Regions from separate parts of the Paenibacillus sp. J14 genome, predicted to be linked through region 3. Evidence: predicted binding sites of a transcription regulator. Region 3 holds the regulator's gene; each other region holds the start of a gene.
What was found. The regulator Rex, encoded in region 3, represses fermentation and respiration genes when NADH is low (regulators of the CRP and FNR family bind a similar motif). The targets are predictions, from matches to a motif close to TTGTGAAATATTTCACAA.
Positions count from the first base shown of each region.

Region 1 (6,645 bases), on a different contig from region 3:
GATCCCGCCGCCAACGCCGGTTCCCAGCGTGTAGCATACGCAATTGTCGATGCCTTTGCCTGCACCGCCCCAAGCTTCACCAAGTGCGGCCACATTGGCATCATTGTCTATTTTGATTGGCTTGCCCAGTCGCTCCTCCAAAATGGCGCGAATCGGGAAATCCTTCAAACCTACATTCGGCGCCAAAATGATGATCCCTTCGCGGACATTCGTAAACCCGGCGACCCCGGCGCCTACCCCGGCCACCTGTTCCCAGGCGAACGGCGATTCTTCCACGACACGCCGGACGTACTTCTCGATATTCGCCACGACCGTATCCGCGCCCTTATCGACTTCGGTCGGTCCTTCGTACGTATGAAGAAGCTGCCCTTCTTCATTGCAAATGCCGACTTTGACTGCCGTACCTCCCAGGTCAACGCCAATGTAGATTTTTTCAGACATTTTCACAAGCCACCTTTTTCATAAATATATAGATCATTTACGTACCTATACGTGCAAAAAGGCCATTCTCGATCCATCGCCGCTTTATTCCGCGCCATGACTGAAAACGCCTTCGCAAGTAGTTTTCTCCTACGTACCAACTATAAGCGAACCCATCGGTTCGGTCAAGAGAAGGGAAGAAACGGCAATCCCAATACCGATAAGGGATTTTGCGTAAATGACACAGATCACAGGCAAGCGTCAGCGAGTGTAGTTTCCGTTATATGAAAAAACCGGCATTCGCAAATGCAAACGCCGGATGCAAGAAGAGGAGTAAGCCATATTGGACAGGATCGAGCCGCTTTTGCTCGGAACTAGGACAAAATACGTTTCTGCCCTTGCAGCTCGCGAATAGGAGCGATGTTCTGCGTGAACTCCAGCGTTCCTAAATAACGTCCATCCTCACTGCGTACAGCGAAATAGCGGATGTACACAAATTTGTCCTTCACCGGAATCCAGAAGTCCTCGACATCCTTCCGCCCCGCCTTGAAATCCTCCAACAGCTGGTTGACGACATGGACGCTTTGCGGCGGGTGGCAATTTTGTACGGTCCGGCCAATGACCGCCTTCGTCCGGGCAAAGATGCGCTCTTTACCGTGGGAGAAATATCGGACGACATCGTTCTCATCGATAAACGTCAGATCCACTGGAAGATGGTTCATTACCGCCTCCAGCTGTTCCATCGAGAGAACGCCGGTCTCAAATTTAACGTACCCTTGCGGAACTCCTGCTTCCGTACCTGCCTGCGCGGTTCCTTCCTCTTCTTCACCCAAGGATTGCAGCGGTACGCGCTCTGGAATCCATTCGCGCTCCGGCGCGGTTAAGCAGAAGCCAATCTGATCGCTTTCCCGGGCAATGCTGACCCATTCGTCCTCCGTTAACTTCTCAAGGGCCATCGGGAGCAGAATATTTTCTTCTTTAAAAATCATCTCATTGACTTCCTTAATAATCCGTTCCAGATCCATCACTATCGTCTCCGGATCCGCGCTGCCGTCCGCCAGCTTGCCCTTCGTTTCCTTGATCATCATGCGGATGCCGTCGTCCACGCCCCACATCACCTTCGTCGGTCCGTAGATGCCGTACTTCTCCAGATACGGGAACAGCAGGTTTTCCTTACGGCTATAGTGCTTATCAAGATCCATCAGCAGGTTTAAATCCTCTAACAATTTGTATACGATCTCGCTGCTGGGGGCCTTTCGGTACTTGTCCAGATGAAGCTGAAGCTTGAAATTCACCAGCCGCTCGATCTCGCGATTTTCCAGCTTGAAGGTATGCACCGGGTGCCCCGGCTGCTCCTCCGGCTTGGACGACCGGTGAATGTCCTCGATCGAGCCCTTAAAAATTGCCGTATGCACCGAGCACAGCCGCTGAACCTCTTCGACTGGAATGCCCTCCTCATCCATCAGCGCATGCTCCATCGCAGAAATTTCCGCAACCGTCACGTCACCGACAGCCTCTTCAAACCGCGCCTTCACTTCCTCCACGCTCTTCCCCTGATGCAGCTCCTTAATAATCTCCTTTAGCATCTGCTGCCGGCGGCTTTGTTCCGGTGCGCCATACTCCCGGTTATTAATCAGTTCGCTCATCGCCTAACCCCTCCTTATAGAAATCGATCTGATTTCAGCTTCGAAATGTCTCGTTGACTTTCGTTGATAACCATTCTCAATAACAACGTAGCACAGGGAAAATCACCGACTTGTGATTGCAATCACAAATATTTCACGGAACCCCCCGTTTCTTTTTGTTCCGTCTTTTGCCAAAATAGAGTCAGGAGGAGTGTCATTATGCCTACTACACATTTGCTATATATTGAAGACGATCCCGAAATCGGGGAATGGGTCAGCTCCAACCTGGAAGCGCGCGGGTATACAGTCACCTGGCTGAAGCACGGGGATCAGGCGGTGGAGAAAGCTGTCGATTGCCAACTAGTTATCCTGGACGTAATGCTGCCAGGGTTAGACGGCTTCACGATTGGGGGACGGTTGAAGCAGAAGTATCCGAAGCTGCCGGTATTGATGCTATCGGCTCGCACTTCGATTGACGACAAACTGCAAGGATTGAAGTTTGCCGACGACTATTTAACGAAGCCGTTCCATCCGGATGAGCTCGCCGCGCGAATCGAGGTGCTGCTTCGCCGCAGCGGGGGGATTGCTGACCCGGCGCCGCTGCGGATCAAACATTTGCTTGTGTATGAGAAAGAAAACCGGATTATCCATCAGGATACCAACGAGGAGATCGTGCTGACCGGCAAGCAGTTTCATATTTTCGCCTACCTGCTGCGCCACCTCGGGCAAATCCTGACCAAGGAGCAGATCTATGAGGCGGTATGGAACGAGCCCTACCTCGACGGGGACAAAACCTTGATGGTGCATATCCGCCACCTGCGCGAGAAGCTCGAACGGGATCCTGCCAATCCTGAAGTAATCGAAACCATCCGCGGGATCGGCTATCGGGTGAGAACATGAAATTTCGTCCAGTGCGCAAGTTCCGTAAATCCCTGCTGACGCGATACGTTTTGATTTTAGGGATCGCATTTGTCTTTATTCCTGTCATGATTCCTATCAGCTTCATTGCAGCCTGGGGGGTGAATGTGCTCCTAAACCCTGACCATTACGGACACGAGATCCGTCCTTATGGCACCGGAAAACAAATTGAGGCCGCTTGGCATCAAGCGGCTGCTGAGCTCGAGGGAGCTCAAGCCGAGACCATCAACGCGAAGCTTAGAGAGATGAAGCATCGGTATCCTGACGCCGCGCTGTATTGGGTCGACACCGCCGGCATGACCCGCCTGCAGCTGCCGGAACAAGCGTCGGTGCCCCCGCAATGGTCCCTAGAGGATACCATCGCCTTCATGAAGCAGCGTGTAGATGCTGATCCTTTTACGGTCGTCGCTTTTATTGGCGGGGACGAACAAGCCAAACAAGGCTTCATGGTGCTGGAGCTCCCGCGTAAATATATGGTGATTCAAAAAGGGGAGCAGTTTAGCGACAATCGCTTTTACGGCGTGTTTATCGCGATTCTGCTAGGGGCGTTCGTCTTGCTCTCCTATCTGTTCTTCAGCGATATCCGCAAGCGCCTGCTGCGCCTGGAAGCCGGCATGACCCGTCCGGGTCCCGATGGTCTGCCGTCCCCCATCGAGGAAGGGCGTCCGGACGAAATCGGTCGATTGGAGCTCGCTTTTAACCATATGGTGTTCGCCCTGAAGGACAGTCGCCAGCGGGAGCGTGAGGAAGAGGAGCTGCGCAAGAGCCTGATCAGCCACCTGTCCCATGACTTGCGGACGCCGTTAACCGTGCTGGGCAGCCATTTGTATTCGCTCCGTCAGGAATCTCTATCCGAACAGGGAAAGCAATCCCTGGCTTTGATGGAGACGAAAATCAGTGATTTATCCGGACTGATGGATCATCTGTTATCGTACAACCTGCTCTCCAGCGGACGGTATGCCATGTCCTTGGAGCGGCTGGATATCCTGCGGATCGTGCGGGAAAGTGCGGCGGCCTGGTACCCTGTCTGGGAGAAGAACGGGATTACAGCCGATATTGAGCTGCCAGAGCAGCCGATTTACTGGAACGTGGATGCCCAAGGGTTCCGCCGCGTACTCGATAACCTGTTCCAGAACCTGGTCCGCCATGCCGGATCGGGTCGGTATGCCGGGATTGCGGTAGAGCCATACGAGGGCACTACGGCTCTCACGATCAGCGACCACGGCCCTGGCATGGGGTCGGTTTCCGCAAATGGAGGCGCGGGGCTAGGCCTGCAAATCGTCGATCTGCTGCTCCGAGAAATGGGACTCGCACGAGCCACCATATCCAGTGAAGCCGGAACGAAAGTGTATATTTATCCAGCGGCGAAATTGTCGTTGAAATAAGGAGAGAGACTGTCTCCAAAGCTGCTTCCTTTCCCTCGATTCGGAGGCAGTATCTCAGCGATTCGCGATGCCTGCAATGATACATTTTTGTGAGGGAGCAATCCCCGTTTTGTGTGTAAAAATGTTCCACGCTCCAAAATTAAACGAATCTTAAACTTATCCCGCCTTTGCCTTTAACCTCCGGGCGATATGATCATGACGAGGTGATAATTCGTGAGTGAAATGATCATTCAAACGGAAGGTTTAACCAAAAAATATCGCGGCCGTTACGCCGTGGACCACTTAAACCTGGAGATTGCGAAGGGGGACATCTACGGGTTCCTCGGACCTAACGGTGCAGGGAAAACCACAACAATCCGCATGCTGCTGGGCTTAATTCAGCCCACTTCGGGCAGCATCCGCATCTTTGGCCGCGAGCTGCAACGCGATAAGCTGGCGATTCTGCGCCGCATCGGTTCGCTGGTCGAATCCCCGTCCTATTATGGACATTTGAGCGCCATCGACAACTTGGAAGCGATCCGCCGTATCTTGCAGGTGCCGAAATCGCGCATCGACGAGGTGCTGGATATCGTCTCGCTGTCTAGCGAAGCACGACGGCCGGTGAAGGGCTTCTCCCTGGGGATGAAGCAGCGCCTGGGCATCGCCGCATCGTTGCTGGGTAACCCTGAACTGCTCATCCTGGACGAACCGACCAACGGACTGGACCCGTCCGGGATTCATGAGATCCGCGAATTAATTAAGAGCATGCCGAAGCGTTACGGCATCACTGTGCTCGTATCCAGCCACCTGCTCGGGGAGATGGAGCTGATGGCCAGCAAAGTGGGCATTATCCGCGAAGGTCGGATGGTGTTTCAGGATACAATCGACAATCTGCGGCTTCAGGCGGCTCACGATATGGAACTCGTTGTTTCAGAGCCGGATGAAGCCCTTTGGGTAGCCCGTGATCTAGGCGCCATCGGCAAGCTGCGAAGCGGAGTTCTCTCGTTCCCGGGGATGGCTGACGCCCAGGTCGCACGCCTGGTCAAACAGCTGGTGGAGAACGGACATGCGATCTATCGCGTTGAGCAGAAGAAGAAGTCGCTGGAGGATATCTTTATGCAGGTCATTGGGGAGGGGACCGCGGTATGATGTTACGCTCCCTCTCAGCCGACTTTTTGAAGATCCGGCGTAAAGGTATCTGGTTTCTTATCTTTCTCGCTCCGCTCGGATTGGTCGCCATGCAGGCGCTCAATTTCGGGCTGCGCTACGACTGGTTGACCAAGCAATATGCCGATGACCTGTGGGGAGGTCTCCTGCAGAATATTTCCTTCTTCGTGCCGATTGCGATATATCTCGGCTGTACCTTGGTCAGCTCGCTAGTGGCGAACGTCGAACATCAGCTTAGCTCCTGGAAGCAACTGCTGGCTCTGCCGATCTCACGGACCGCGGTGTATTGCGCCAAATTCCTGCTGTGCTTCCTGTTGCTGTCCGTTTCCTGCGTGCTGTTATCGGTCGTAACCGTAATTCTAGGTATCGCTCTCGGTTTCGAGGCCAGTTCCATCCCTTACGCGGATTTGGCTCGCCTTGGGTTCTATCCGTTTTTTGCCGCGTTGCCGCTGCTGGCCCTCCAGCTCTGGCTGTCGCTCTCCTATCGGAACCAGTCGTTGCCGGTATCCCTTGGCGTCACGATTTCCATCCTTTCGCCGTTTACATTGAACCTGTCCGAGTGGTTTCCACTGAACTGGCCGTTGTTCGGGTTCGAAGGACCACACCGCGAATGGTTTGTCGCAGCCGGACTTGCCTGCGGCGCAGTTATCCTGTTGACTGGACTTGTTCATTTCAACCGAAAGGACGTGGATTAAGATGAAGACGTTCCTGAACGTACTGGCCGCAGAACGGCTCAAAATGTCACGCTCGCGCCTCTGGCTCGTCCTGCTGATCAGCCCGGCCCTGTCTGCCTTGATCGGCGCCCTGGTTAATCTGCCAAAGGGGGCCGATGCAGCAGTCTGGCCGCTCTTGATCAGCGCCATGTCGATGCTTCATGCACTACTATTTCTGCCAATTATGTCCGGCTTATTTCCGTCGTTCCTCTGCCGTTATGAGCACACGGGCGGCGGTTGGAAGCAGCTGCTGGTGCTTCCTGTCTCACGGAGCGCAGTTTATCTGGCCAAATTCACCGTCGTTGCCGTCTTATTAGCCGCCTCTCAGCTGCTCTTTCTAGCTGCCCTGTTGATTGTAGCCCTATTCCAAGGGATCTCTGGCCCAATGCCATGGGGGATGATCGCCACGAGCCTTATCGGCGGCTGGATTGCCTGTAT
Region 1 is NZ_JADQ01000046.1:11,619-18,263, reverse strand. Features, by position in the region: gene M891_RS0116515 (ROK family glucokinase) at 1-441, opposite strand, end outside; gene M891_RS0116510 (DUF438 domain-containing protein) at 795-2,066, opposite strand; gene M891_RS0116505 (response regulator transcription factor) at 2,265-2,945, shown strand; gene M891_RS0116500 (sensor histidine kinase) at 2,942-4,348, shown strand; gene M891_RS0116495 (ABC transporter ATP-binding protein) at 4,562-5,476, shown strand; gene M891_RS0116490 (ABC transporter permease) at 5,473-6,189, shown strand; gene M891_RS0116485 (ABC transporter permease) at 6,191-6,645, shown strand, end outside.
Region 1: M891_RS0116510 (DUF438 domain-containing protein) is a predicted target of Rex. The motif match lies at 2,177-2,194, and genes of this name have one in related genera.

Region 2 (6,645 bases), on a different contig from region 3:
AGAAAGCGTCATTCCCTTTGATAAGGAGGACATTTTTCTATAAAGGGGATAATATCATCTAAAAACCAAAATGAAAACGGTTAAACCTAACGTATAACGAGAGGTCTAACCGTTTGTATTCGAGATATTGTATTTTCGTGTAAGGATATATAACATATAATTCAAAGTTTAGCTGCTGTTTGCTGCTCACCTTCGCGAATCAACCGATAAGCTCGTTCGATCTCTTCATCCGTGGGCGAAGGTACACCTTCCAGCGGGTAAGCCCAACCGAGCTCCTGCCATTTGTATACGCCCATTTGGTGGTAAGGGAGAATTTCGAACTTCTCTACCCCCTTCAGGCTGCCGATAAACCGCCCGAGCTCCAGCAAATCTTGTTCATCGTTGTGGATGCCGGGCACATATACGTGACGAATCCACATTTTCCGATCATGATCCGACAGCCAGCGAGCCATCTTCAACATTCGATCGTTAGGTTTGCCCGTCAGCTTGATGTGCTTCTCGTTGTCGATATGTTTTAAATCCAACAGGACCAAATCGGTGACATCCAGCAAATCTTTGATCTTGTCGCCCTCGTTATAGCCGTTCGTATCCAGCGTCGTATGAAGGTTCCAGCGCCGCTTCACTTCCCGGAACAATTCCGTAACAAACGGCGCCTGCAGCGTCGCTTCGCCGCCCGAAACCGTCAGCCCACCGCCCGATGTACGATAGTAGTTCAAGTATGGCTCGATTTCAGCCAAAACTTCTTCAACCGTCATCTCCTTGCCTTCCGTCAAACTCCAGGTGTCCGGGTTATGGCAATATTGGCACTGCAACAAGCAGCCTTGCATAAAGAGGACGAAACGAATCCCCGGTCCATCTACGGTTCCGAACGTTTCTAATGAATGTATGCGACCTTTAAGCATCTTCGTCACCCTTTCCCTAAATCGCTCCCGATAATGGAATGGGGAGAAAGGCGATCCAAGCCCAACTCCCCATTTTATCGTTCAGCTTCAATTGTTGCTGCTAGTCAGCAGGTTATTACATTTTGCCGTGGAAGGTCCGGTTGATGACATCCAATTGTTGCTCACGAGTCAACTTGATGAAGTTTACCGCATACCCCGATACACGGATCGTTAATTGCGGATAGTTCTCCGGATGTTCCATAGCGTCAAGCAGTTGTTCACGGTCAAAGACGTTGACGTTCAAGTGATGCGCGTTGCTGCCGAAGTATCCGTCCATCATCGATACAAGGTTCGATTGGCGAGTTTCGATTTCTTTACCCAATGCCTTCGGCACGATCGAGAACGTATTCGAGATGCCGTCCAAGCTGTGCTCATATGGCAGTTTCGCTACCGAGCTCAGGGAAGCTAACGCCCCTTTCTTGTCGCGGCCGTGCATCGGGTTCGCCCCTGGTGCGAACGGTTCGCCAGCTTTACGTCCGTCCGGCGTGCTGCCTGTTTTCTTACCATATACAACGTTCGACGTAATTGTCAACACCGATTGAGTTGGCAGCGAGTTACGATACGTTTTATGCTTGCGGATCATGCTCATGAACGTTTCAACCAACTCTACCGCAATTTGGTCAACGCGGTCGTCGTTGTTGCCGTAGCAAGGGAAGTCGCCTTCGATTTCGAAGTCTACTGCAATGCCGTTTTCGTTGCGGATCGGTTTCACTTTCGCATATTTGATCGCGCTGAGCGAATCGGTTGCCACGGACAAGCCGGCGATACCGCAAGCCATCGTACGAAGAATGTCACGGTCGTGCAGCGCCATCTCGATCCGTTCGTAGCAGTATTTATCATGCATGTAGTGGATCACGTTCAGGGTGTTGACATACAGCTTAGCCAACCATTCCATCATTGGGATGAAGCGTTTCATTACTTCGTTATAGTCGAGATATTCCGAAGTGATCGCTGGATATTCCGGACCCACTTGGACGCCGGATTTTTCATCCTTACCACCGTTGATCGCGTACAACAGAGCTTTCGCCAAGTTCGCACGAGCGCCGAAGAATTGCATTTGTTTCCCGATTCTCATCGCGGAGACGCAGCAGGCGATCCCGTAATCGTCACCGTAAATCGGACGCATCAGATCGTCGTTTTCGTATTGAATCGAGCTCGTTTCAATCGATACCTTCGCACAGTATTTCTTGAAGGCATCAGGCAGTTGCTCCGACCAGAGCACAGTCAGGTTTGGTTCTGGAGCCGGTCCCAGGTTGTACAGCGTATGCAGGAAGCGGAAGCTGTTCTTCGTTACAAGCGTCTGACCGTTTACGGACATCCCGCCGATCGATTCCGTTACCCAAGTTGGGTCACCGCTGAACAGTTCGTTGTACTCTGGCGTTCTCAAGAATTTCACGATGCGCAGCTTCATAACGAAATGGTCAACCAATTCTTGGGCTGCTTCTTCAGTCAGCGTTCCTTCAGCCAGGTCGCGTTCAATGTAAATATCGAGGAACGAAGATACACGTCCGAGGGACATCGCGGCACCGTCTTGTTCTTTGACCGCTGCCAGATAACCGAAGTACAGCCATTGGAAAGCTTCCTTCGCATTGTTTGCCGGTCTGGAAATGTCGAATCCGTACATTTCGCCAAGCTGTTTCAATTCACCCAAAGCGCGAATTTGTTCAGAAATTTCTTCCCGCAAGCGAATCACATCTTCATCGATGACATCCACTTCAAGGGATTTCAGTTCTTGTTGTTTTTGCTTGATCAAGAAGTCTACGCCATACAGAGCAACGCGGCGATAGTCCCCGATGATCCGACCGCGGCCGTATGCGTCAGGAAGGCCAGTGATAATCCCGGCTTTACGGGCGGCTCTCATTTCCGATGTATAAGCATCAAATACCCCTTGGTTATGGGTTTTACGAATCGTTGTAAACAGGTTGACGATCTCAGCTGGCAGATCGAAGCCATAAGCTTTGCATGCATTGATAACCATGTTGATCCCGCCGAATGGATGGATCGTGCGTTGGAACGGGGCCGAACCCTGAACGCCAACGATTTGTTCTTTCTCTTTATCCAAATATCCAGGAGCATGGGAAGTAATCGTCGACGGCGTATTCACGTCTACATCCAGGACCCCTCCAGCTTCCCGTTCTTTCACGGACAGCTGCGATACGATATCCCACAACGCTTTCGTGTTCGCCGTAGCGCCTTTCAAGAAGGATTCATTTCCTTCATAAGGATTCACGTTGGATTGGATGAAATCGCGCGTATCCACTTCCTTCATCCATTTCCCAGCTTTGAAGCCTCTCCATGCGTTTTGTGCCTTCGTTTCTGTTACTTCTCTTTCGATCACCGACATCTTGATTCCCTCCATTTATATATGTGGTCGCGGTTGAAGGTCTATCCCGCGCCTCATGATCCCTAAAATTTGTGATACTTTTCACAACTTAGACAATTATGGTACCCGGCCCCGAAAGACCGGGTTCCGCTCACTTATTTCTGAGGGATCATTTATACTGTAATCATAGCTCTTCCTAACCAAAAAGATTGTGACAAATATCACATTGAGTGATATTTGTCACCTTTTTTACCCGCCTGTTCACTTATTCTTCAAATCTACCATAGAAGGCATCGCGATAAATCTCAGCCAGCTCGCTGACCAGCGGCAGCTTCGGATTCGCCGTCGTACATTGGTCTTCGAAGGCACGGTCCGCCAGGTAATCGACGCGCGATTCGAAATCCTTCGCATCGAAACCAAGCGCTTGGAACGATTCCGGAATGCCCAGCTTCTTGTTCAGATCGCGCACCGCTTTGATCAAGCTCTTCACGCCTTCTTCCGTCGTGCGAGCCGGCAGACCCAGAATGCGGGCGATTTCTGCATAACGTTCATCGGCAACGAAGTTTCTGTATTTCGGCCATGCCGCGAATTTCGTTGGTTTCTTCGCGTTGTAGCGGATGACGTGCGGCATCAGAATCGCATTGGTACGTCCATGAGCCGTACCGTATTGACCGCCCCATTTGTGCGCCAAGCTGTGGTTGATGCCAAGGAATGCGTTGGCGAACGCCATCCCTGCGAGCGTCGAAGCGTTGTGCATTTTCTCACGGGCCAGCTTGTCACCGGTCAGTGCCGATTTCTCCAGGTATTGGAATACCAGTTGGATCGCTTTAATCGCCAGACCGTCTGTGTAGTCGTTCGCCATAACCGAGACGTAAGCTTCGATCGCATGCGTCAGTACGTCCATTCCGGTATCTGCGACTGCAACTTTTGGCAAGCTGTATACGAATTCAGGGTCGATAATCGCGACGTCCGGCGTCAGCTCGTAATCCGCCAACGGGTATTTCGTATTGCCGTTGATTTTATCCGTGATTACCGAGAACGAGGTCACTTCGGAACCGGTACCCGACGTTGTTGGAATCGCCACGAACTTCGCTTTTTGGCCGAGACGCGGATATTTGTAGATCCGTTTGCGAATATCCATAAATTTTTGCTTCAGATTGTGGAAGTCGGTATCCGGGTATTCATAGAACAGCCACATGCCTTTGGCTGCGTCCATCGGCGAACCGCCGCCCAGCGCGATAATGCAGTCCGGCTGGAATTTCGCCATCAGCTCTGTACCGCGTTGTACAGTCGTGGTCGATGGATCAGGTTCAACGTCCGAGAACACTTCGATGGCGACTGGCGTTTGGCGTTGACGCAAGAAATGTTCGACTCTTTCCACGTAGCCAAGCTTCACCATCATCGGGTCAGTCACGATCATGACGCGGGAGATGTCCGGCATCTTCGCCAAGTATTGCGTCGAGTTTTTCTCGAAGTAAATTTTGCTAGGCACTTTAAACCATTGCATGTTCACGGTACGATGATTCACCCTTTTCACGTTGATCAGATTCACGGCCGTTACGTTCGACGAAGTCGAGTTGCGTCCATACGATCCGCAGCCCAGTGTCAGCGACGGCAGGTTCGTGTTGTAGATGTCGCCGATACCGCCTTGCGAAGAAGGTTGGTTCACCAGGATCCGGCAGGTTGGCATCCGTTCGGAGAATTGTTGAATCACTTCATCATTATTCGAGTGGATGACCGAGGAATGACCCATACCGCCAAATTGCACCACTTCCAGCGCACGCTTAATGCCTTCCTCTGCATTTTTCACTTTGTAGCAAGCGAGTACAGGACTCAACTTTTCTGCAGACAATGGGAATTTCGGGCCAACGCCTTCGATCTCGGCAACGAGAATTTTCGTTCCGGCCGGGACGTCGATGCCGCACATTTCCGCGATTTTTACGGCCGATTGACCAACGATCGCAGGGTTCACCGCACATTTTTCAGCGTTGATCGCGCCTGCGGTCAGCTTCGCAGCTTCTTCTTTATTTACAAAATAGCAGCCGTTGGCGATCATTTTCTTCTTCACTTGGTCAAAGATCGGTTCTTCGATAATTACCGCCTGTTCAGATGCGCAAATCATGCCGTTGTCGAACGTTTTGGACAAGATCAGGTCGTTAACCGCTTGATCCAGGTCGGCGCTCTTCTCAATGAAGCAAGGAACGTTACCAGGGCCTACGCCGAGGGCCGGTTTACCGCAGCTATAAGCCGCTTTAACCATCGCGGAACCGCCGGTAGCCAGAATGCAAGCTACGTCCGGATGATTCATCAGCGCGTTCGTGCGATCCATGGAAGGATCTTCGATCCATTGGATGCAGTCCGCAGGTGCGCCGTGTTTAACGGCCGCTTCAAGCAATATTTTAGCGGCTTCTGCACTACATTTTTGCGCGGATGGATGGAAGCCGAAGATGATCGGATTGCGTGTCTTCACGGCGATCAGCGCTTTGTAAATCGTAGTCGACGTCGGGTTCGTAACTGGAGTAATCCCCATAATGATCCCGAGTGGCTCGGCGATTTTTTGGAAGCTTTCGTAAGGATTGTCTTCGATGACGCCAACTGTTTTTTGGTACTTAATGCTGTTCCAAATATACTCCGTTGCAAACATGTTCTTGATGATTTTATCTTCGTAAACGCCGCGTCCCGTTTCCTCGATCGCCATTTTCGCCAGATACATATGCTTGTCGAGTCCAGCCAAAGCCATCGCTTGCACAATCTTGTCGATCTGCTCCTGATCCATGCTCATGAAAGCTTCGGAAGCTTTCTTCGCTTTGTCGATCAACGTTTGAATATACTCTTGTGCGGTTGGCTGAGCTTTCACAGCCACTTCGTTTTTAACAGCCATCTCTCTCATCCTCCTAAATTTTTGGATTAGGGATTTGCTTGCACATGGTGGACTAAGTTTTATATTGTGAAAAAATTCACTTATGAGCGAATCCCTATGAAGCGTGTGTGCTTCTCTTTATGTCTTGATCATAGCACAGGCTTTTTGTTTTGTATAGTGAATTTTTTCACATACTTTAAAAAAGTTGAAAGTTTTTCACTTGCCACGATAAATTTTTCATATATACTTTACATTGTGTACATAGTGTCTCTTTGAAATACTTATCGAATGCTGCGAACGCCAGTTTATTATTTTGCACCGTTTTTAGCGTGAATATCCGATTCGACATAGTGAAATTTCTCACAATGTTCACTTTTTCGGGCTTTAAAGCCCCCAAAAATTATAAAAAACCAGTTATAATTAATTTAAAATTTTCAGAAAAATTTGGAGCACAAAGGGGAAATCGATGATGAGTGAAATTGTGAATGCCACCCTGCCCCGCGGCAATACGAGCTGTTTTT
Region 2 is NZ_JADQ01000013.1:28,401-35,045, forward strand. Features, by position in the region: gene pflA (pyruvate formate-lyase-activating protein) at 162-902, opposite strand; gene pflB (formate C-acetyltransferase) at 1,018-3,285, opposite strand; gene adhE (bifunctional acetaldehyde-CoA/alcohol dehydrogenase) at 3,530-6,145, opposite strand; gene M891_RS0106690 (Crp/Fnr family transcriptional regulator) at 6,594-6,645, shown strand, end outside.
Region 2: pflB (formate C-acetyltransferase) is a predicted target of Rex. The motif match lies at 3,355-3,372, and genes of this name have one in related genera.

Region 3 (6,645 bases):
GCAGCCCCTGCCAAGGCGATCATGATTTGACCTTCCAGGTACGATTTCGTATACAAGTACTTCTCGTCCTGCGGATTGTGCCGGACATAACCCAGCGCTCTTCCGCGCGGACTTAGAGCAACCTGACTGACGCTGCCCGGAGCAACAACCTCTGCAGCAATCGCATGGCCCAATTCGTGGATAGCAACGCGACGTTTCTCTTCCTCTGCTGCCTGACGATCGGTCTGCTCACCCATCAGCACTTTATCGATCGCGACTGACAGATGTTCCTGGGTGATTTGATCCACGCCATCCCGCATCGCATAGATTGCCGCTTCATTCATTACGCTTTCCAGCTGAGCGCCGGAGAAGCCGAACGATTCCTCGGCGATCTTGTCCAAGTCGACGTCCTCCCGCAGCGGTTTATTCGCGGCATGCAGTTCGAGGATATGGCGGCGTCCCTTCTTGTCCGGCAAATCCACTTGTATATGTCGGTCAAAACGGCCCGGCCGCAGCAGCGCACTGTCCAGCATCTCCTTGCGGTTGGTTGCAGCAATCAGCAAAATCCGCGGCGTGTCGGACGTATAAATGCCGTCCATTTCCGTAAGCAACTGGTTGAGCGTTTGATCGTATTCCCGCTGCTGTCCGCCTTCACGTTTACCGCCGATGACCTCGATTTCATCAATGAAAATAATCGCGTTTTCCTTGTTTTCCTTGGCCGCGCGGGTTCTCGCTTCTTTAAACAGATCACGAATCCGGCTAGCCCCCACGCCAACATACATTTCTACAAACTCACTGCCGGAAGCGGCCACAAACACCGCGTTTGTATAATGCGCCGCTGCTTTGGCAAGCAAAGTTTTGCCGGTTCCAGGAGGACCGGTCAGCAATATCCCTTTAATCGGCCGGATGCCAAACTTGCTGATTTCCTCATGGCGCACCATGAAATCCAGCGCTTCGCAAAGCTCCTGCTTGGCGCTCTCCTGACCGCCAATCTGCTCAAAGGTCAGCTTCGCGGGTCCGCGCTTCTTGCGTTTCCGTTCTTGGGCGGCTCCAATCGTAATGCCGCCGCGCATTTTGAGCATGGCAAATACCGCACCGAATAACACGATAGCTGTAACGAGTGGAATGATGTTCACGCCAATGACCGCCAAAAAGACAATGAGTACAAGTATAAAGCCAAGCGCAGCTTCAATGATCCATTTACGCATTTGGCCACACCCCCATCCGTTCCGGCGTACGCGGCAAAATAATAAATTTGCTGTATTGTCCGTCTGTTAAGGTGATGTACACGTTTTTCTCATCCATTTCCGCCGTAGCCTGCAGCTTGCTGTTCTCCTGCTCCATCTGTTTCAGCGCAGCCGTAATTTGGGTATATTGCTTATTTTCCATGGCCTGAGCGACAGTAAACATCGCATTTTCCCACAACTGGTCAAGCTCCGGCGAGGAATGATCCTCGATATTCAGCTTCAATGTACGGCTGCCGATTTGCTTCTCCCCGTTCTTTTCGATGTGCCGAACCAATTCACCCAAATCCGTCCTGGGCTTCAAATTCAGCTTCAGTTCCAGCTCATCCGCCTTCACATTCATATCGACATGATTAACCCCATCTACACTCTTCACAATATTCTCCAGCGGACGCTCAATCGCCCACTGCCGATATAAGAACCATCCACCAAATAAAACAAGGGCGGAAATAGCAATGCTTGCAGCAATTGGTCCAATACGCAGTTTCACGTGATGTCCCCCTTATCTATATAAATAATCTACTATATTGTATATATTCACGTATATCAAAACTACAAGTAACAGTATATCACATCGTATATATAAATTCGAAGGAATGTGTGAATATATTTAAAAATAAAGTCTAGTAGTTCTAACCCGAAATGCTACAATTTCTCAAGCCAAACATAAAAAACGGTTCCGCCATTCAGGCTCTTCGCCTAAACAACGAAACCGTTAGATATGATTCATTCGTAGACTCCCCGTCAACGATTCGGCAGGGTGAACACTTCCGGCAAAGCTTCGCCGGTCGTGAAACTGAAAAACCGGTAGTAATGGTGGTCCTTCTCTTTATAGAACAGCTGCCACACCAGTTGATTATTGTAAATGCCTGGCAGCAGCCGAACCACTCGGATCCCCGGCAACGATTGTTTGATAATCTCACGCATTTGGCTCTCGGACTTGCCATCAGCCAGTAGGCGTATCTCCGGATCATGTCCTTCCCGCAGCCAGACCATCATCTGACGACCGGAGGCATCTTCACCTTGTACGACCCAGATGACTTCATCCCATACCGACTTCCAAACTTTGTCGCCCCGGACGAGATCTGTCTCTTGCTTTGCCTGCTGAATGGCGGCTCTTTCGGCTTCCCACGTATCCTCATGAATGTATAGATAAAACCGGTGGAGACCCAGGAGCACGATCAACAGGATCACAAGGGACAGCAGGATCCATTTCGTTCGCTTCCTCAAGCTTCTCTTCCTTTCCCTTCCTATGCAAGCAGCCTCCTTCTGGAAACCGCGCGCCGCTCATTATCGTGCCAGCAGTCCCTCAAACGCCGCCTGCGCCTCGTAGCGGATACGTTCCTCATCCAGCGTCAAGCAAGCCCCGTGTTTGACAACCTGCTTGCCGTTCACCCAGACATGCTCCACGTCCTTGGCCCCAGCGGAGTAAACGGTATGGGAGATATAATCTGTTCTCGGCAGGAAATGGGCTTGCTCCGTGTTCAAGGCGATAATATCTGCCTTCATGCCTGCAGCCAGCTTGCCTGTATTTTGCAAGAAGACCGATTTTGCACCGTATTCCGTTCCCATCTTCAAGGCTTCCAGTGCCGGAACCGCCGTTGGATCGCCGGATACGCCTTTATGGATCAGCGCAGCCAAACGAATCTCCTCCAGCATATCCAGGTTATTGTTGCTCGCCGGACCGTCGGTCCCCAGCGATACCACTACGCCTTTCTTCAAGAGTTCAGGTACGCGGGCGACACCGCTAGCCAGCTTCAAGTTACTGCCCGGGTTATGCGAAATTGTAACCCCGTGGGCTGCCAAGATATCGATTTCCTCGTCGGTCAAATGCACCGCATGGGCAAGCAGGGTTGGGCGGGAGAACATCCCCAGCTTCAACAAATGCTCTACCGGACGGACGCCGTAATCGTTCACGTTCTGCTCTACCTCGGCGCGCGTCTCCGACATATGCGTATGCATTGGCAAATCGAGATCATGGGCAGCTTGCACAAATTTCTCGATGAAGGCCGGCGGGCAGGTGTACGGTGCATGCGGTGACATCATCGTGGTGATGCGTCCTTCTGCCTTGCCGTGCCAGTTCTGCGCAAACGCGATCGCTTCCTTGAGCTTCTGATCTTGCTCTTCCGGGGAGCACAAACCGATGGCCCCGCGCATCAGCACGGCGCGAATGCCTGATTCCTCCACGACTTTGGCCACTTCGTCCATATGATCGTACATATCCAGGAACGTCGTCGTGCCGCCCTTGAGCATTTCCAACACGGACAATGCCGTACCGGCATACACATCCGCTGCCGTAAATTTGGCTTCCATTGGCCACATTTTCTCCTGCAGCCAGGTTTGCAGCACCATGTCATCTCCGTAACCGCGCAGCAGCGACATCGCCGCATGGCCATGGGTATTGATCAGGCCCGGCAAGAATAACAACCCTTTGCCGTCCAAAGTCTCGGCGCCTTCCACGCCTTCCGGGCGCTCTTCCCCAATATAGCTGATCGTATCGCCCTCAACGAGCATATATCCGCGAACCACAGGACGTTCCGCATCTAAAACGGCAAACGTCCCGTTCTTAATTAACCATTTCCAACTCATACGTTGCTTGTTTCCTTTCCGTTTTCTAAGTAGTAAGCCAAGCTCAGCAAATCTGTGGTGAAATCAGCGGCATGAATCCGAACTTCCGGCGGAACCTTCAGAATCGTTGGCGCGAAGTTCAGAATCGCACCGATTCCGGCGGCCACCAGCTCGTCCGCCACCCGTTGGGCTTCTGTATCCGGTACGGTGATGATGCCAATGCGGATATTTTTCGCCCGAACAGTTTCCGCCAGCTCTTCGATCGGCTGAATCGTAATGTTGTTGATCTGCTTACCAATTTTCGCCGGCGAAGCGTCGAACACCGCAACAATCTTCATATTATCCTTCAAATACGCATTATAATTCGAAAGGGCCTGGCCCAGATTCCCGGCGCCTACCAGCGCGACGTTAATCTGCTGATCCAGATTTAAAATTTGTTGAATTTTCTCAATCAAATAAGCGACATCGTAACCGATCCCCTTCCGGCCAAAATCGCCGAAATAAGCCAAATCCTTACGGATTTGGGCCGGATTCAGGTCCAGCTTCTGTCCAAGCTCCTGGGAGGACACCGTTGGCACCTCACGGCGGCTGAGTTCATTTAAGAAACGCAGGTAAACCGGCAGTCTGCGGACGACAGCGTCCGAAATTTTCTCTGACTTCATGCATTGTTCCCCCTATTCTCCATTACGATCTATGAAGCGGCTTAGGCTTCGGGATTTAACCATTCCGAGATACGCGGCACCATTTGAGTTAATGGCATATGCTCCATCTTCGGTCCTGGCAATGAGTATAAGAAATATTTTCCATAATATGATTCCAGGATCCGGGTATCATAAACGATCACGATGCCGCGATCCTGCGACGAACGGACAAGTCGTCCGAACCCTTGCTTAAAGCGAATGACCGCCTGCGGGACAGACAGCTTCATGAATGGATTCTTCTTCTCCCGCTGCAGACGTTCGCTCTTCGCTTCCACCAGCGGATGGTTTGGCGGCTGGAACGGCAAGCGTACAATTGCTAAACTGGTCAGCGCCTCGCCAGGGATATCCACCCCTTCCCAGAAGCTGCTTGTCCCGAGCAGCACCGATGCGCTGTTCCCTTGGAAGCGCCGGGTCAGCTTGGTGCGGCTGCCGCTGTCCATCCCTTGCCCGATCACCGTGATGCCTTCCGCTGCAAGCCGTCCTTTTAGCGGGTCATACACCTGCCTGAGCATCTTGTACGATGTAAACAGCACTAGCATGCGCCCCTGTGTCGCCACCGCGGCATCCGCCAGCGATTGAACCAGCGTGTTAATGAAATGATCATCCCCCACGCTGCCTTTCACACTTGGAAAATCGCGCGGAATCACCAGCAGCGCCTGATCACGGTAATTAAACGGCGATGGCAGCATCGCGGTGATCAACCGATCCTCTTCCGCTGCCTCCGTCAAACCAAGCTGCTCAATCATATATTGGAACGATTTATCAACAGATAAAGTCGCAGACGTCATGACGACGCTCTTCTTCCGATCGAAGAAAAATTGCTTCAACTGAGCGCTGACATCAATCGGCACCGCATACATTTGCAGCGACCGGCTGCGGAAGTTCCCGTTCGCTTCCATCCAATAAACGGTGTCCTCGCTCTCCAGCTTCATGAAGAAACGAAGCGCTTCCCGTTCTCCGGCTAAATCTTTAAACAACCCGCTAATATCGGTGATCAAGCTCTCCGCTGCATAATCGTCCTGCTCTTCTCGGATTTCGGACAGAAGGCGCTCCCCTTTCCGAAGCACGTCGCCGAGACCTACATAAATTTGATTCTCTAGCGCGGTCAACGTCTCCCAATCCTTGGGCTTGCGATTCGGCAGCAACCGGTACACGAACTGTCCAGGATCACCAGGGGCGGCGTCACTGCGGTCAGGCATTAAGCTGAACAGCAACTCGCTGAGCTTGTCCCAGCTCTCCTTCACATCCACCAGCGTAGGGAAGATTCCGTCGATGACCGAACACCAATCCGAGGATTTCTCTGCGGCTGACGCTTCGAGCGTGCTGCGGAGGTTGGCCAATTGCCCCGTCTTGCTGTCTTTATACAGCCGGGTCAGCGTATGCACAACCGTAAAATACTTCATATGAATCCCCAAATGCTTGCCGGCCACATCCTCTAAATGATGCGCTTCATCGATTACTAATCGCTCGTAGCCCGGCAGCAGCTGATGCCCCGCCTGGATGTCTGTAAACAGCTTGGAGTGGTTCGTAATCACCACGTCCGCGACACCGGCTTCGTGTTTTGCGCGATGATAGAAGCATTTGCGGAACCAAGGACAGGAGCGGCCCAAGCAGGATTCCGACTCACTGGCCACTGTCTCCCAAAAATCACCGCCGCGATTGCCGAGATTCAGCTCTTCGTCATCGCCGCTTTCTGTTTGGGTCAGCCATACGACCATTTGCGCGGCCGTCATCACATCTTCTTTAGGTGTAGAGAAGTCTTTTCTATTTATTTTATGTTCAAATTTGCGCAAGCACAAATAATGCTGCCTACCTTTAAAAACGGCTGCACGAAACGGAAAAGGCACGACCTCCGTCAACAACGGCACATCGCGCTCTCTAAGCTGTTCCTGCAGGTTGATCGTGTGCGTGCTCACCATGACCTTCTCTTCATTCTTGACGCTGTGGTAAATGGCCGGCAGCAGATATCCCAAGGATTTGCCCGTCCCAGTTCCAGCCTCAACGAGCAGGTGCTTATCTTCCTCAAAAGCTCGCATGACCTCGTGTAGCATCATGTTCTGAGCTTCCCGTTCCTCGTACTGCGGCAATCGTTCCCGCAGCCGTTCTCGGACCTGCTCCATAAACTGCTCGAAGGTCACGTTCTCCAGCGGATT
Region 3 is NZ_JADQ01000031.1:23,345-29,989, forward strand. Features, by position in the region: gene M891_RS0113075 (AAA family ATPase) at 1-1,187, opposite strand, end outside; gene M891_RS0113080 (hypothetical protein) at 1,180-1,713, opposite strand; gene M891_RS0113085 (cell wall elongation regulator TseB-like domain-containing protein) at 1,968-2,453, opposite strand; gene M891_RS0113090 (amidohydrolase) at 2,514-3,812, opposite strand; gene M891_RS0113095 (redox-sensing transcriptional repressor Rex) at 3,809-4,453, opposite strand; gene dinG (ATP-dependent DNA helicase DinG) at 4,495-6,645, opposite strand, start outside.